Regions from separate parts of the Jeotgalibacillus sp. JSM ZJ347 genome, predicted to be linked through region 1. Evidence: predicted binding sites of a transcription regulator. Region 1 holds the regulator's gene; the other holds the start of a gene.

Region 1 (8,481 bases):
ACGGTATCTTCTATCTGATACTTGGGGTATTCTTCGTCTACTTCGCTGTCAACAGCGTAAACGAAAACGGCTGGGGCTTCTTCGCTTATCTGTTTGTTGCATTCGCAACGTATGATATCGGGGCTGGTTTGAGGCTGATTGGACTCCACTTTAAGATTAAGAAGCATATGAATGAGAAGAAGTAGCGGCTGAGGTCGCTGCTTTTTTGTTTGTGGATGATGCGGGGTCGTGTCTCGGGCATAGGTACAATTACACTTTTCTACGAACGACCCTGTTTTTTCTAAGAAGGTCACCGTTTTTTCTCCGAACATGGCTGCTCGTTCTAAGGACCGTAATGGTTTTTCTAAGAACATCACTCATCTTTCTACGAACCTCCCCAACCCACACCCACACAAAAAAGAAAACAGCCGGAATCACTCCCCGCTGTTCTCCTTCATTGCTTCTTTTTTCGCAAGTTCGCGGTCGATCCGCTCCCTGCGTTCTTTTTCCTCTAGCTCAAGCTGTTCGGCTTCAGCTTTTTGTGCTTTTTTATAGCCGATTTTCGCAATCCACAAGCTGATTTCGTATAGTAAAATCAGCGGTACGGTTACGATCATGTGTGAGAAAATGTCTGGCGGCGTCACAAAGGCTGCGACGACGAGCAGGCCGAAGTATGCGTACTTACGGATGCTTGCCAGAAACATTGGTGTGACGATTCCAAGTCTTGTGACGAATAACATGATCACCGGCAGCTGGAATAAGAAGCCGAACGGGATAGTCATTTGAAATAAGAACTGGAAGAATTCGTTGATTCCGATAACCTGCTCGATCTCAAGATTGTTCGACAGGTTCATCATGAAGCGGACAACGAATGGGAATAAAATAAAATATGCGAACGCAAGGCCTGCTAAAAACAGGATAACGGATGCCGGAATGTAACTGAGGGTTACTTTCCGTTCTCTGTCATGCAGGCCCGGACTGATAAATGCCCAAAGCTGGTAGAGTATTACTGGTGCCGTCATGATCAACGCAGTGAACATGATAATCTGGAAATAGATCTTTACAGGATCCGTTACCCGGAATGCATTCAATGTCATCGATGCTGCTTCGTCTGAAGACTGGAGGAATTTCATGAGCGGTTCTGCTAAGAAAAAGCCTCCTACCATCGAAATGACAAAGAAAACGACTACAATGATGAGTCGTTTTCTTATTTCACCTATATGTTCATGGACGGTCATATCTTGCTGGTTCATATGGCCACCATCCCGTAATTATTGCTGTTTTTCGTCTTTCTTAGCCGGCTTTACATCGTCATCATCATCTGCAAGTCCTTTTGTTGCATCCTTGAATTCACGAAGGGTGCTGCCTGCTGCTTTCCCAAGCTCCGGCAGTTTTTTAGGACCAAAAATTAATAATGCAACGACTGCAATCACGGCAAGGCTGATTCCACCTGGTAACATGATGCGTGCACCTCCTCTTTCTTCCTATATCATAAATTAAATTAAGCTTTTTGGCTATTCTATATTTCTTCTAATTGTGACGTTTCTACGTCATCTGTTCCATAATTCTTCAGGAAATAAATGAGTGACTGAAGCTCGACAGCAAGATCAATATGATGGATTCTCATATGCTCAGGCACAGAGAGTCTGGCAGGTGTGAAATTCAGAATTCCCTTTACCTTCAGATCGATCAATCGGTCGGTGATTCCCTGTGCAGGACCAGCCGGCACAGTGAGGATTGCGACTTCAATGTTGCTCTCCTTCACTCTTTCCTCAAGATCATTCATTGCATACACAGGTACTTCTCCAATTGAAGTGCCCGCTTTTTTCGGATCCGCGTCAAACGCCATTTCAATCTTTGTATTATTGTTTTTCAGGAAATTATAATGTAAAAACGCAGTACCTAAGTTTCCGACACCAATCAGCACAACTTTTGTCGTCTCGTCCTGATCAAGTGTTTTACGGAAAAAGGACAGCAGGTATTCTACATTATACCCATAACCCTTTTTGCCAAGTGCACCAAAATAAGAAAAATCACGTCTGATCGTTGCTGAATCCACCTTTACAGCATCGCTCAGCTCTTTCGAAGAAACACGCTGCTTTCCTGATGAATGCAGGTTCTTCAGAAAACGGTAGTAAAGCGGAAGCCGCTTCGCCGTTGCCTGAGGAATCTTCATTTGTTCCTGACTCATTCCTGTACTCCCCCTAAATCCAACAGTGCGCCTGGCACCGCATGTAAAGTGAAGCTGTGAACGCTTCCAAATCTATATTTTGTTAATGGTTCTATAACGCGGATGATCTACGTGCAGGACTGCGCTTTCCGCGGCCGGACAGTGAGCCTCCTCAATGCTACGCATTTCCGGGGTCTCACTTGTCCTTTCCCGCCGCAGGAGTCTCCGTCCGGGACGAAGATCATCCGCTGAGTGAGTATATCTAACATCGTTTAGATTTACTCTCTCATTTATCAAACTATAAAATAGTACTTTGTTGTAAAGTTATCCTTCTTACCAAAGCGTTGAGCGTAGCGTAAGGCGGCGACTCCGGGACGATTAGTTGGAAGCTGAGACCCCACAGCCGTAGGCGAGGAGGCTCAGCAACAACCGTCCGGAAAGCGTCCGCCTGAAGCGCAGCGAAACAACCATTTATATAAGAACAATCTTTCACAACAAATTCCTTTTAAATACATTCCAAGTCCCTATTGTATCATACACCATTAAGGTATCCGCTTGCAAAGTATGCAAGTTTTTTCACAATGACAGTTCGTTGCTTATCATAACGCTGTTACGATACACTTAGATAGGAAGAAAAATGAGGTGAGCGAATGATTTTACTACAGGTCAATAATCTCTCCAAGTCGTTTGGCGCAGAAGAGATTATTGCTAATATAAAGCTTGAAGTTCAGACCAAGGACCGGATCGCACTTGTCGGCCGTAACGGTGCCGGGAAGTCTACCCTTTTAAAAATTATTGCCGGTCAGCTTTCGCATGACGACGGCGATATTAATAAACCAAAAGGCGTGTCGATCGGGTACCTTGAACAGCACAGCGGACTTGAATCTGAGCTGTCGATCTGGGAAGAAATGATGACTGTATTTGATTACTTAAAAGACATGGAAAAACGCCTGCGTGAAGCCGAGCAGCAGATGGCAGATCCGGACGTGTATGAAAATGAGGAACGCTATAACCGTCTGGTGACCGAATACGATGAGCTGCAGGTACAGTTCAAAGACGCCGGCGGGTATCAGTATGAAGCGGATATCAGAACCGTGCTTCACGGGCTGCGCTTCCAGTCGTTTGATTACGATACACCGATCTCAACGTTAAGCGGTGGTCAGAAAACGCGTCTTGCTTTGGGTAAATTACTTTTAACCAAGCCTGACGTCATGATCCTCGATGAGCCGACCAACCACCTGGACATTGATACACTCAGCTGGCTGGAGTCTTATCTGCAGGGTTACCCGGGCGCGATTTTAATCGTCTCACACGACCGCTACTTTTTAGATAAAATCGTCAATCAGGTTGTGGAGATCTCACGTAAGCGTTCAAAGAAATTCCACGGCAACTACAGCCGTTATCTGGATCAGAAGGCGCTTGATTATGAGCGTGAGATGAAGGAATTTGAGAAGCAACAGGAAGAGATCGCGAAGATGGAAGACTTTGTCGCGCGGAACCTGGCGCGGGCTTCGACAACGAAAATGGCACAGAGCCGCCGTAAAAAGCTACAAAAGATGGACAGGATGGACCGTCCAAAAGGCGATGAGAAATCAGCAAGCTTCGGCTTCTCGATTGACCGTCAGAGCGGGAATGACGTCCTTAAGCTGCAGGATCTCTCTGTCGGCTATGATGCCCCCGTTTCAAGTAACATCAACGCAGCGATCACACGGGAAGACAGCATTGCGCTGATCGGACCAAACGGCGTTGGGAAGTCTACCCTTTTAAAAACGATTGTTAAAAGAATTCCTGCGCTTGCGGGTCAGATTCAATACGGATCGAATGTCAGCATCGGCTACTACGACCAGCAGCAGGCAGAACTGCATTCGAATAAAACGGTGCTGAATGAACTGTGGGATGACTATCCGATGAAAAATGAAAAGGATATCCGTACGGTGCTTGGTAACTTCCTCTTTTCAGGGGATGACGTGCTGAAGCCGGTTTCTACACTAAGCGGTGGCGAGAAAGCTCGTCTTGCGCTCGCAAAGCTGATGATGCAGAAATCGAATCTGCTGATTTTAGATGAGCCGACTAACCACCTGGATCTCGATAGTAAAGAGATTTTGGAGAATGCGCTGATCGATTATCCGGGCACGATTCTGTTTGTATCGCACGACCGCTATTTTATCAACAGGCTTGCGACAAAGGTGCTTGAGCTATCGCCTGATGGCAGCACAGAGTATCTTGGCGACTATGATTATTATATGGAAAAGCTGAGTGAACAGGCTGAGCTTGCGGCGATTGAAGAACGCGAGCGCCTTGAGAAAGCGCCAGCCGCTGAAAAAGCTACTGACAAATCATCTTTTGCGCTTGATAAGGAAAAACAGAAGGCTGAACGAAAGAAACGCAGGCGTCTTGAGGAAATTGAGCTGCTGATTACAGAGCTTGAAGGTACGATTGAAGAGCATGAAAATCTGCTGTGTGATCCGGAGATTTTCCAGGATCATGAGCGCGTGATGGAATCCAACCAGGCCATTGATCAGGCAAAAGCTGAGATGGATCAGCTGCTTGAGGAGTGGGCTGAATTGGAAGAAGAATTGAGTGAGTGAGTGTTTTGTGCAGGAATCCTTTTGGGGTTCCTGTTTTTTGTTTGTTGGGTTTGTGGTTCAGGAGATTACAGCGGGTGTTCCGGAGATTTGGCTGATGGTCCGAAAGATTATCGCGGGTGTTCAGAACATTTCGCCGGTGGTACCGGAAATTGTATCATTTAGCCCACCCCACTCCTCACCTGATTTTACAGTTTTGGCGTTTGGCTGGCCGGGTTCATGGAAAAATAAGTCATGTTTTTAGAAAAACAATCAAGGTCCCCAGAACAAACAGCCATGTCCGTAGAAAAAACAGGTACCTTCTTAGAAAAACCAAGGTGGTTCGTAGAAAAGTGTAATTTGACCTATCCGCCTGTCCCGCACGATCACTCTAAAATCCAGCAGCACATTTCACAAACTCAAACTACTCCCCACCCAAATTCTCACCGATTCCCACGTATCCTCCCCCATTCTTCCATATCCGAAATATCAGGCAATTGTGAATAACTTTTCGCTTATATTTGTGTGAAAATTGCAAATCAAATATGTACAGAATGTGAACGCAGTGTGACAGAACGATTACAATGCACAGACTTATACACACTGCGCACAGCGTTTTCATGCTTTTCAACAGAGTTATACACATTACCCACAGCTTTGTACACAATTATTAACATTATCCACATTAAACGACACGCCGAGTTATATACAAGATTTTTCACACTTATGCACAGCTTATCCACAGAAAAACTCAGCTTTTTCACAGCTGAGTTTCGCTTCTCATTGATTTTGTTCCCCTTGCCCAGAAGATCATTGGAATTAAAATAAGAGACAATAGCCCTCCGCCCAGTGACAAAACGAAAAAGCTTGTAGCACAGACGACCATTCCTGACAGTGCACCACCAGCCGCTCCTGATAATGCAATGAAGACATCGACTGACCCTTGTGTTTTTGCACGTACCGAAAGATGTGTAGCATCTATGATCGTTGCTGTCCCGCTGATCAGTCCGAAGTTCCACCCGAGTCCAAGCAGCATCAATGCGACAATCATTCCTGCAAGTGATTCTCCAGGTGCTAGTGCGCCTACTACGCCAGCTGCAAGCAGCGTTATTCCTGATGCTGACGCCATGAATGTCCTCCCCAGCTTATCAACTAGTACACCTGTAATTAATGACGGGAGATACATCGCTGCGATATGAAGGCCGATTACTAATCCGACCGCACTCAGCGCGTGACCGTGATGTCCCATATGAACCGGCGTCATTGTCATGACAGCGACCATAACGATCTGCGTGAGCACCATCACTACCGCCCCAGTAATTACGCCTCTTCTTTTCAGACCGGACACATCAAACGTTTCGATAGGTGCTGTTTCTTCTTTTGAAGCTTCAGACAGTCCACGTGCGATGATCAGCGGGTCAGGCTTTAGCATGATAAATAACACCAGTCCAGCTGCAATGTAAGCTGCAGCCGCTAATACGAACGGTCCTCCAAGCGCCGGGACACCAATAGATTCAGCAAACCTCCCCATAACACCGACCAGGTTCGGTCCGGCTACTGCACCAAACGTTGTGGCAACCATTGCAATACTGACAGCTGTTGCGCGCTGTTTATCATTGGCCAGATCCGTCCCTGCATAACGCGCCTGAAGATTAGATGCAGTTCCTGCCCCGTAAATCAGCAATGAAATCAATAGCAGCGCGACACTATCCCAGACTGCCGCCCCGACAACACCAAGCGCACCTAAACCGCCAGTAACAAATCCGGCTCCGAGTCCAATCCGCCTTCCCGCTTTTTGAGACAGCCTTCCGACTAAAAGCGCCGCTCCTGCAGAACCAAGCGTAAACAGCGCAACAGGAAGCCCCGCATAGCTGTCTGTACCAAGCATATCCTGAGCAAGCAGCGCGCCAACTGTAATACCGGCAGCAAGCCCCGCTCCACCAAAGATCTGTGACAGTACAACCACCCACAGCGTTCTTTTATAAAGCTGGGTACGCTTTTCTTCACTGTCTATGTATACTTGAATGTCTTGTTCCATGACTTACATCTCCGTTTCATCCACTATTACTTGTATTGTACGCCTGGGGGTTTATTAGCACAATCCGAAAATACTGATGATCATTTTAATCAACAACGTTTAAATAAATTTTCTTATGTAAAATTTAAAAAAGCTTGAACCTTACGTAACGTGAGGTTTTATAATAATCGTAAAGGAATTAATAGGTAAGGATGGTTATGATATGTATTCAATCGGTCAACTCGCTAAGATCAGTAACATAACTGTGAGAACGCTAAGATATTACGATGAAATAGGATTATTAAAACCCAGTTCCAAAACAAGTGGAGGGCACCGGCTATATACAGATCAGGACATCACAAGGCTGCATCATATTATTACTCTGAAAGACCTTGGACTTGAACTCGAATCGATTAATGAAGTCATCAAAAATAAGCAAAGTAATTTAAGAGAAACATTGAATCTTCGTTTGGAGAAGATCAAGTTTGAATGTGAACAGTTAACCAGGGCTGAGCAGTCAATCCATTCTATTTTAGAGTTAATGTCCCTTGATCATATCAGTAATTGGGAGGATATTTTTTATACTTTCAATAACTATCCTGCTTCAAAAATAGAATTAGAAGAAATCTGGCGGCTTCATTTTACTCTGAAAGAACAACAGACACTTTCTCTCCTTCCCTCTTTTGGAGATGGAAGTGAACTGACACAAAAATGGATCTCACTTGTGAATGATATACATAAGAATATCGAAGAAAGTACTCAAGGGGAAAATGCCAGAGATTTAGCAGAGAGATGGATCAGTCTAGTTGAGGAAATGTTTAAAGGTGATCACGAACTGGCTCAAAAAACCTGGCAACTGACCAATTCAGGAAACGAAAGCTTAGGTTTTTATCAATTTGATCAAGAAGTAGTAAAGTTTATAGAAGACGCAATCAATTATCATTTTATAAATAACAGAGGTGAAATATGAGGAAAATTGCATTTTTAGATATTATTTTTTACGTCGCAATTCCTTATTTTCTATGGACTTATGGCAGAGATCCTCTAGGAGACTACTATGCGATGCTTCTTTCCACAGTTCCGGGTTTTGCCTATACCATTTATCGATTTATCGTACAAAAACAATTTAATATGATGGGTCTCTTTATCATCGGTTCACTGATCATCTCAACATCTGTCAATATCCTTTCTTCAAATGCAGAAAATATGCTCTGGAATCAGGTGTATTTAGGATATTTATTTGCATCAGTTTATCTACTATCAATGATCTTCAAAAGACCATTAGCCCTCACTTTTGCAATAGATTTTGCTTTTTTGCAAGGATATCCGAGAGAAAATAGCAAAACACTCTATTCTACTCAAGGGATCTTTATGTGGTTTCAACTGTTAACCCTCTTATTTTTCTTACGTGGATTATTTCAGAACACTTTTAAAGCATGGCTAATATCGAATTACGGGGTAAATGGATATGATCAAATGCTGATCTATCTTAGCATAAGTGGATGGATTTTCAACGGTCTGATATTTGCAGGATTTATCTTCATCAGCTCGAAAATTTACAACTTTCTTGAGGGAAATGATTTTCAGTTCCCTGTTAATCATCCAGAATGATGAAGCCCTTTTCATATCTAAACAAAAAACACTTGGATGTTAATTACAATCCAAGTGTTTTCCATTTAATCAGAGTTAAAAAGGCTGCCTCACCTTTACAACATCAACCCCGGATTCGCATTCAAATCCAAAGCAGATCT
Region 2 (8,481 bases), on a different contig from region 1:
CTGCGCTTTTTTAGTAATTATATGAAGGAGAGATACACATGATTTTTAAGGTTTATTATCAGGAAGTAGCTTCAGAGGTGCCAGTACGCGAAAAGACGAAAGCAATGTACATTGAATCTGATACTGAGGAGAATGTACGAAAAAAGCTTAGCGGACATGGCTACAATATTGAGTTTGTACAAAAGCTAGAGGGCAAATATTTAGAGTACGAACAAAATCACCAAAATTATAAATTGGAACAGCTATAGTCGATGAAATTTGTTAAGAATGACCAGACTGCTGTGTTTGCCCTCGGCGGTCTAGGCGAAATCGGGAAGAACACTTACGGTGTCCAGTTCCAGGATGAGATTATCCTGATTGATGCCGGTATTAAATTCCCTGAAGATGAATTACTCGGAATCGATTATGTTATTCCGGATTACACTTACTTAGAAAAAAATATTGATAAGATCAAAGGCCTTTTTATTACTCACGGCCACGAAGACCATATCGGCGGAATTCCTTATCTGCTTAGACAGGTTAATGTACCTGTATACGGAGGGAAACTCGCATTGGGTCTTCTGAAGAATAAGCTTGAAGAACATGGCCTGCTTCGATCAACACGTCTTCACCCAATCGATGAAGATGATGTCATTAAATTCCGTAAAACAGCAGTCAGCTTCTTCCGTACGACGCACAGTATTCCTGATTCATTCGGTGTAGTGGTTAAAACACCGCCAGGAAATATTGTTCACACAGGGGATTTCAAATTTGATTTCACTCCAGTTGGTGATCCTGCTAACTTAACGAAAATGGCTGAAATCGGAAAAGAAGGCGTGCTTGCACTGCTATCAGATAGTACAAATAGTGAAGTACCAAACTTTACACTCTCTGAACGAAAAGTCGGTGAAAGCATCGACGATATTTTCCAGACTGTAAATGGACGGATCATCTTTGCTACTTTCGCTTCAAACATCTATCGCCTGCAGCAGGTTGTTGAATCCGCAGTGAAATATGGCCGGAAAGTTGCTGTCTTTGGACGCAGTATGGACAATGCGATCAATATTGGTCACGAGCTTGGATATATTAACGCGCCAAAAGATACATTTATTGATGCTCATACGTTAAACAGAATGCCTGCAGATAAAGTTGTTATTTTATGTACAGGAAGTCAGGGTGAACCGATGGCTGCCCTGTCACGAATTGCAAACGGGACTCACCGTCAGATTCAAATTATCCCTGGTGATACTGTTGTATTCTCATCATCACCAATCCCGGGTAATACAATCAGTGTAAACCGTACAATTAACCTTCTTTACCGTGCTGGTGCGAATGTGATTCACGGATCTCTAAATAATATTCACACATCTGGGCATGGTTCACAGGAGGAGCAAAAACTGATGCTTCGCCTCATTAAACCGAAATTCTTTATGCCAATTCACGGTGAGTACAGAATGCAGAAAATGCATGCAAGCCTTGCTGTTGATTGCGGTGTTCCTGAAGAAAACTGCTTCCTGATGGAAAACGGTGATGTACTTGCTCTGGGAAGCAATGAAGCATCAGTCGCAGGTAAAATTCCTTCCGGCAACGTATATATCGATGGCAGCGGAATCGGGGATATCGGAAACATTGTATTAAGAGACCGCCGCATTTTATCCGAAGAAGGACTTGTAGTTGTTGTGGTGAGCCTTAACCTCAATGACCATAAAATTGCATCGGGTCCTGATCTGATCTCGCGTGGATTTGTCTATATGAGAGAATCCGGGGAATTGATCAACCAGGCACAGCACCTTCTTTATAAGCATTTAAATAAAGTGCTTGCCAATAAGACAAGCCAGTGGTCAGAAATTAAAAACGAAATTACGGATACGCTTGAGCCATTCCTATATGAAAAAACAAAGCGTCGTCCAATGATTTTACCAATTATTATGGAAGTTTAATGATGACAAAGAGCCTGAGAAAAATCTCAGGCTCTTTTTTATGCGTTGTTAATACCGGCTGCTGATGAACTTTTTAGAATTATTTCATTGGAAATCCAGTATTAAAAAAGAGTGCAAGACAAAAGTTGTCTCACACTCTAACCGTTCCGTTCCGCTGCGCTTCAGGCGGGCGCTTTCCGGACGGAGGTTGCTGAGCCTCCTCGCCTGCGGCTGTGGGGTCTCAGCTTCCCTCTAATCGTCCCGGAGTCGCCGCCTTAAGCTTCGCTGCACTGGAAACCTTATTCTTATTGCATTACACGTTTCTCAAAGCGGTTAATATCGTTATCCGCACCGATAACGATTAAAATATCGCCTTTACGGATCACATCATTTGCCTGTGGAGATACAATGATGTCATCCCCTCTTTTGATTGCCACGATATTAATTCCGTATTTGGCACGGATATCAAGCTCAATAATTGAATTACCGATCAGTACGTTATTAGCAGCAATCTCGACAATTGAATGTTCATCTGATAATTCCAGGTAATCAAGCACATTATTTGAAACAATATTGTGCGCAATGCGTTTACCCATATCCCGCTCAGGGTGAACGACTTTATCCGCTCCAATCCGTTCTAGTACCTTTTCATGGTAATCGTTCTGTGCTTTTACGGTGATTTTTTTTACCCCTATTTCCTTTAACATCAGAGTTGTCAGTATACTCGCCTGAATATCATCACCAATTGCAACAATCACATGATCAAAGTTTCTAATCCCAAGGCTGCGCAGTGCAGCTTCATCAGTCGAGTCCGCCATTACAGCGTGCGTTGCAATGGTTGAAAACTCATCCACTTTATCTTCGAATTTATCAATTGCCATTACTTCCATTCCCTGCTCAACTAATTCACGAACAATACTTCCGCCAAAACGGCCAAGCCCAATCACTACAAATTCTTTTTTCACAGTTTTTCCCCCACTATCATGTCCTTACTTCCATTTTAGCACAGGAAATTACGGATAATGAGCTTATTTTTTTCCTTTAACATAATCTGCATCAAACAAAAATAATCTCATTAGCAGATAGAGAGATGGGACAAGTAAGCATAGTCCTAAAATAAATACAGTGACAAGTGCTGTACCCATTGTTTCGTTTACTACGCTTCCCTCAATTGTGATAAATGGATAAAGGATATATGGCAGGTGTGACGCGCCATATCCGAAGAATGCAAAGAAAAACTGGAGCATGACCATCAGGAATGCAGTTCCATACTTTTTTTTCTGCTGAATTAAAAATACAGCGATTAAGAAAAATACAAGTGAAAGCCCAAACATCCACCACAAGTCCAGTGCTCTTTCAAAGTGTTCAGCGTTATGAGATCTGAGTCCGGCAAAAACAAGAAGACTCGCTCCAATTGTCGGTGCACTCCACCAAAGTGCAAACTTTCTCATAATCGCACGGGAGTCTATATCTTCCGCACGGTCAGCATAATAAGTTAAAAAGCTTGCACTGATAAACAGTACAGAAACAATTGCGAGTAACACAACACTCCATGAGTACGGGCTTGTAAACAGTTCCCCCGCAAGGAAAGTAACTCCGTTTTCATCTTCTGTCAGATAACCTCCTTCAGATATGGTTAATGCAGTCGATAATGCTGCGGGAATTAACAGTCCTGTTGCCCCGTATAAAAATAAATAAAGCGTGCTGTCTTTGGAGCCGTAATTACCAAATGCATAAAATGACCCTCTGATTGCAATCAGTATAATCGCAACAGATCCAGGGAGCAGCAGAGCCGTTCCATAATAATAAGCAGTATCCGGGAAGAACCCTACCAGTCCAACGAAAAAGAATACAAAGAAAACGTTTGTCACTTCCCAAACCGGTGATAGATATCTGCTGATCAGCTTACTCATAATATGTTCTCTCTTTGAAACTCTCGCATAATAAGCGAAGAATCCGGCGCCAAAATCAATTGAGGCGACAATTAAATAACCATACAGGAATAACCACAACACAGTAATCCCCAATACTTCTAAACTCATTTAAGTAACTCCTTCCCTCTGGCTTATTTCTAAGTTAAGTATAAGATATGGATCAGCAGACGGGGAAATCCCCGTCCACTTGTTTTCTTCACATTAACTGTCCAGCGTGCCTCCAGGGAAGCGTTTTTCAAGCTCTGCTTCAGCTGGTCTGTTCTTGAACATTCTTAGTAACACTTTTACACAGAAGAAGCCAAGCACTGCATACAGAGCGAGGAACAGACCGAATGCGATACCTACAGAACTTGATGTTGTAGCAGCTTCATCTACTGTCATAATTCCTCTTAGAATCCATGGCTGTCTGCCGACTTCAGCGTAGATCCAGCCGAATTCAATCGCCATCATGGTAAGTGGTCCACTTGCCACAATACCCATCAGTAAGAACTTATTCCATTCATTAAACCGTTTGATCAGCATGAACATAACAAACAATCCGGCTATAAATAATGAATACATTCCGATACTTACCATTAAATCAAACATGTAATGTATCCATAGAGGAGGTCTTTCTTCCTCAGGGAATTCATTAAGACCAATCACTTCCGTATCAAATGAGTTTCCTGCAAGGAAGCTTAACATACCTGGTATCCGGATCTCATTACTAATTTCACCTTCATCATTAATCGTACCGAATACAACCAGATCCGCATTTGATTCTGTCTCAAAGTGCCATTCAGCGGCAGCCAGTTTTTCAGGCTGTTCTTTTGCAAGGAATTTTGCTGACAGGTCTCCTGCAAGTGCAGTTCCTGCTGCAAAAATTAATCCTGCAACCATTGTGAGACGAAGTGCTTTTTTATGATAATCCGTCCCTTTTTTCATCAGAATGATAAAAGCAGTGATAGCTGCCAGAATCAATGCGGATGTCATATATGCTGATGTAACAACGTGAAAAACCTTTGTCGGTGTAGCTGGATTAAACATTGCTGCCAGCGGACTAATATTCACTGTTTCACCATCGATAATATCAAAGCCCTGAGGCGTATTCATAAATGCATTTACCGTGGTGATAAAGAATGCTGATAAGGTTGCCCCGATGACAATTGGAATGTTCAACAGCCAGTGTAACCAGCGGTTTTTAAATCTGTCCCATGTATACAAGTAGATCCCAAGGAAAATTGCTTCAAAGAAGAATGCGAATGTTTCCATAAACAGCGGAAGTGCAATGACCTGTCCGGCAACCTGCATAAAGCTTGGCCATAATAGAGAAAGCTGCAGCCCGATCGCCGTACCGGTTACAACCCCTACTGCCACCGTTATCGTGAATCCTCTTGCCCATCGTCTGGCAAGAATCAGGTAGTGAGGGTCTTTCTTCTTAATCCCCATGAATTCGGCAATCGCAATCATTACTGGAATCCCGACACCAATCGTGGCAAAAATAACATGAAATATAAGGGTAGTAGCTGTTAGTAGCCTACTGAGCGTAACGCCATCTAATTCCAACATGATTCCCCTCCTAAAAAACTTCATACTAGTAAATTTACTATATCACTGTTCCCCAAACATTTTACAACATTAACTGTGTATGTGATATGTTGAACATGAACAATTTGTGACATCCTTCACAAAGGTTTGATTTTAGTATATCTAGCTTCAGAACTTATTTCAATTCAGAGTGCTTTAATCCGTTGCGAAAATGCGCGATCCTGTTCATTTTATAGACAAAAAAGCTGATCAGGCGGTTAACCTGATCAGCTTTTTATCATCCTGTATTCTGCTGCATTGTAAACTGTGAGTGAACAAGGCCCTGGTAGATGCCTTTATGCTTCATCAGTTCATCATGGTTTCCGCTCTCCATCAGATTCCCATGATCAAGCACATAAATTCTGTCTGCATCACGAATTGTAGAAAGACGATGTGCAATAATGATAGCCGTTCTTCCTTTTAGCAATGTTGCCAATGCTTTTTGAATCACTACCTCTGTTTCTGTATCAATTGAAGCAGTCGCTTCATCCAGGATAATGATTCTCGGATCAGCAAGCAGTGCTCTTGCAAATGAGATCAGCTGACGCTCCCCAACTGATAAGATATTTCCTCTTTCTTCAACCTCGGTATCATACCCTTTAGGCAGCTTCTGAATAAACCCATGCGCTCCAACTGCTTTTGCTGCTTCAATCAGCTGCTCATCTGACGCATGTGGGAAGCCGAAGCGGATATTATCCTTAATTGTCCCTGAGAAAATAAACGTATCCTGAAGAACAATTGAAATCTGTGAACGCAGACTTCTTAACGAAACATTCCGCAAATCATATCCATCCATCTTAATAGAACCCGCGGTCGGATCATAAAAGCGTGTGACCATATTGGCAATTGTTGTCTTTCCTGATCCTGTATGACCGACTAACGCAATGGTTTCACCAGCTTTAATATCAAGATTGATGCCATTTAGCGCTTTCCTGTCTCCTGAGTACGAAAAATCAACGTTGTCAAACTGAATATCTCCCTTGATTTTCTCAAGCTCAACAGCGTGTTTCTTTTCAGCGACATTCGGCTTTTCATCTAGAAACTCAAAGATTCTTTCTGATGAAGCCATCCCCATCAGCAGCTGGTTATAGACCATACCAAGCCTTGAAATCGGCTCCCAGAACATGCCGATCAAAAATGCAAATGTAACAAACTCTCCAATCTCCAGGTTACCTCCCTGAATCAGGGTTGCACCATACCAGATTAAAATAGCTGAACCAACTGCATTCGTCATCTCAACAAGCGGTCTGAATGTTGCATTTTTCTTCGTTGCATCTCTCCAGCTTTCAAACGTTTCGTTGTTAACTCCTTCAAAATACTGTGCATTTTCTTTTTCCTGTGTAAATGACTGTGTAATTCTCATCCCCTGAAGACTTTCATTCAGGTGTGAATTCAGCTTAGACTGCTTAAGACGGACTGTTTGCCATGAACGTCTAATCTTTTTACGCAGCTTTGTTGAAATAAAGAACATTGCAGGTAAAACAATCATTACTGCCATTGCAAGCTCCGGACTGATTGTAAACAGTACAATAAAGATTCCGATCAGCATGAGAATATCCATCAGCAGGTTAATAACACCGTTCGTAAATAACTCCTGAAGTGAATTAATATCATTCATAATCCTTACCAGAATGGAACCGGCTGATCTCTGGTCAAAGAACCGGTTACTCAACCACTGTACATGTGTAAAAAGATGTTTACGCAAATCGTAAATAACACTTTGTCCGAGAATGTTCATCCATTTTATTCTGAATACATTCGCAATGTAATTAATGATGTAGAGCCCCGCAATGACTCCGACGAGCTGCATAAGCAGGTCACCGTCTCGGCCGGCTATTGCTTCATCAATGACATACATCCCGATCAGAATTGGGATCACAAGTCTGACTGCTGTTGTAACCAGTACCATGATGATTGAAAGTGGCAGCAGCTTTTTCGAATATGGCTTCAGGTACCTGAGTAATCTCCAAAGCTGTAACCAGTTAAACGGCTTTTCAATGACCTGGTCAGTTGAATATTTAAATCTGTTTTGTATTTTTTGTTGAGCTTCACTACTCATCTTCTCACCTCGTTCCCGTCGCAGAAAGTGATTTTTGATCCTTATACTGAATATCGTAAATTCGTTTGTATTGACCTTCAAGGTTAATTAATTCTTCGTGTGTACCCCGGTGAGTAATGTCCCCATTTTCAAACACATAAATTTCATCTGCATGCTTTAAAGAGGAAATTCGGTGGGCAATAATAAATGTCGTCCGCCCCTTCATGACTTCTTTCAATGCTTTCTGGATCTTAAACTCTGTCTGCATATCAACAGCGCTCGTTGCATCATCAAGAATCAGAATACTCGGATTCAGACAGATCGCACGTGCGATGGCAATTCTCTGCTTTTGTCCGCCGGATAAACCGAGTCCTCTTTCTCCAAGCATTGTATCGTATCCTTCAGGCATCTCCATGATAAAGTCATGTGCTTCAGCTTTCTTTGCAGCATCAATGATTTCATCCATTGTGGCTTCAGGTCTTCCAAATGCAATATTTGCTTTAATTGTGGAAGAGAATAAAAATGACTCCTGAAGAACAAACCCAACATTCTTTCGAAGCGACTTTAGCGTGTAGTCACTTACCTTTTTTCCATCGATTAACACAGAACCTTCTGTAGGTTCATAAAATCTGGTCATTAGCTGAGTCACACTCGTTTTACCTGAACCGGTTGCGCCGATTAATCCAACCGTTTTACCTCCGGCAACCTTAAATGAAACATTGTTAATCGCCCTTTCATCGTCTTCAGTGTAACGGAGTGATACATTCTTAAATTCCACTTCTCCTGATGAGCGGGTCATATCGACTGCATCCGGCTTTTCCACGATGGTTTCCTCAGCCTCAAGAATCTCAAGTAAACGTTCACCTGACGCTTTAGACTGTGAAAACTGGTTAATGGTAAATCCAAGGTTCATAATCGGCCAGATGATAAATCCGACCAGACTGTAAAAAGCAGTGAGCTCTCCTGCAGTCAGACTGTCATTTACCACAAGATAACCGCCATAGCCAAGAAGCATGACGACACTTACATTGCCCAGAAACTCCAT

Evidence for each region. Region 1 encodes Rex, which represses fermentation and respiration genes when NADH is low (regulators of the CRP and FNR family bind a similar motif). Its sites were predicted from a motif close to TTGTGAAATATTTCACAA; they were not measured.
Region 2: a site for Rex is predicted at 5,485-5,502, ahead of ACH6CZ_RS04790 (cytochrome ubiquinol oxidase subunit I). Genes of this name have one in related genera too.

The regions. Positions count from the first base shown of each region.
Region 1 covers NZ_JBISEN010000005.1:108,215-116,695, forward strand. Annotated here, with positions in the region: gene ACH6CZ_RS14185 (YdiK family protein) at 1-185, shown strand, start outside; gene tatC (twin-arginine translocase subunit TatC) at 414-1,232, opposite strand; gene ACH6CZ_RS14195 (twin-arginine translocase TatA/TatE family subunit) at 1,251-1,439, opposite strand; gene ACH6CZ_RS14200 (redox-sensing transcriptional repressor Rex) at 1,499-2,170, opposite strand; gene abc-f (ribosomal protection-like ABC-F family protein) at 2,800-4,737, shown strand; gene ACH6CZ_RS14210 (MFS transporter) at 5,474-6,751, opposite strand; gene ACH6CZ_RS14215 (MerR family transcriptional regulator) at 6,954-7,700, shown strand; gene ACH6CZ_RS14220 (VC0807 family protein) at 7,697-8,341, shown strand; gene tsaD (tRNA (adenosine(37)-N6)-threonylcarbamoyltransferase complex transferase subunit TsaD) at 8,437-8,481, opposite strand, start outside.
Region 2 covers NZ_JBISEN010000001.1:925,545-934,025, forward strand. Annotated here, with positions in the region: gene ACH6CZ_RS04770 (DNA-dependent RNA polymerase subunit epsilon) at 39-248, shown strand; gene rnjA (ribonuclease J1) at 252-1,919, shown strand; gene ACH6CZ_RS04780 (potassium channel family protein) at 2,204-2,863, opposite strand; gene ACH6CZ_RS04785 (cytochrome d ubiquinol oxidase subunit II) at 2,927-3,940, opposite strand; gene ACH6CZ_RS04790 (cytochrome ubiquinol oxidase subunit I) at 4,034-5,380, opposite strand; gene ACH6CZ_RS04795 (ABC transporter ATP-binding protein) at 5,637-7,457, opposite strand; gene ACH6CZ_RS04800 (ABC transporter ATP-binding protein) at 7,462-8,481, opposite strand, start outside.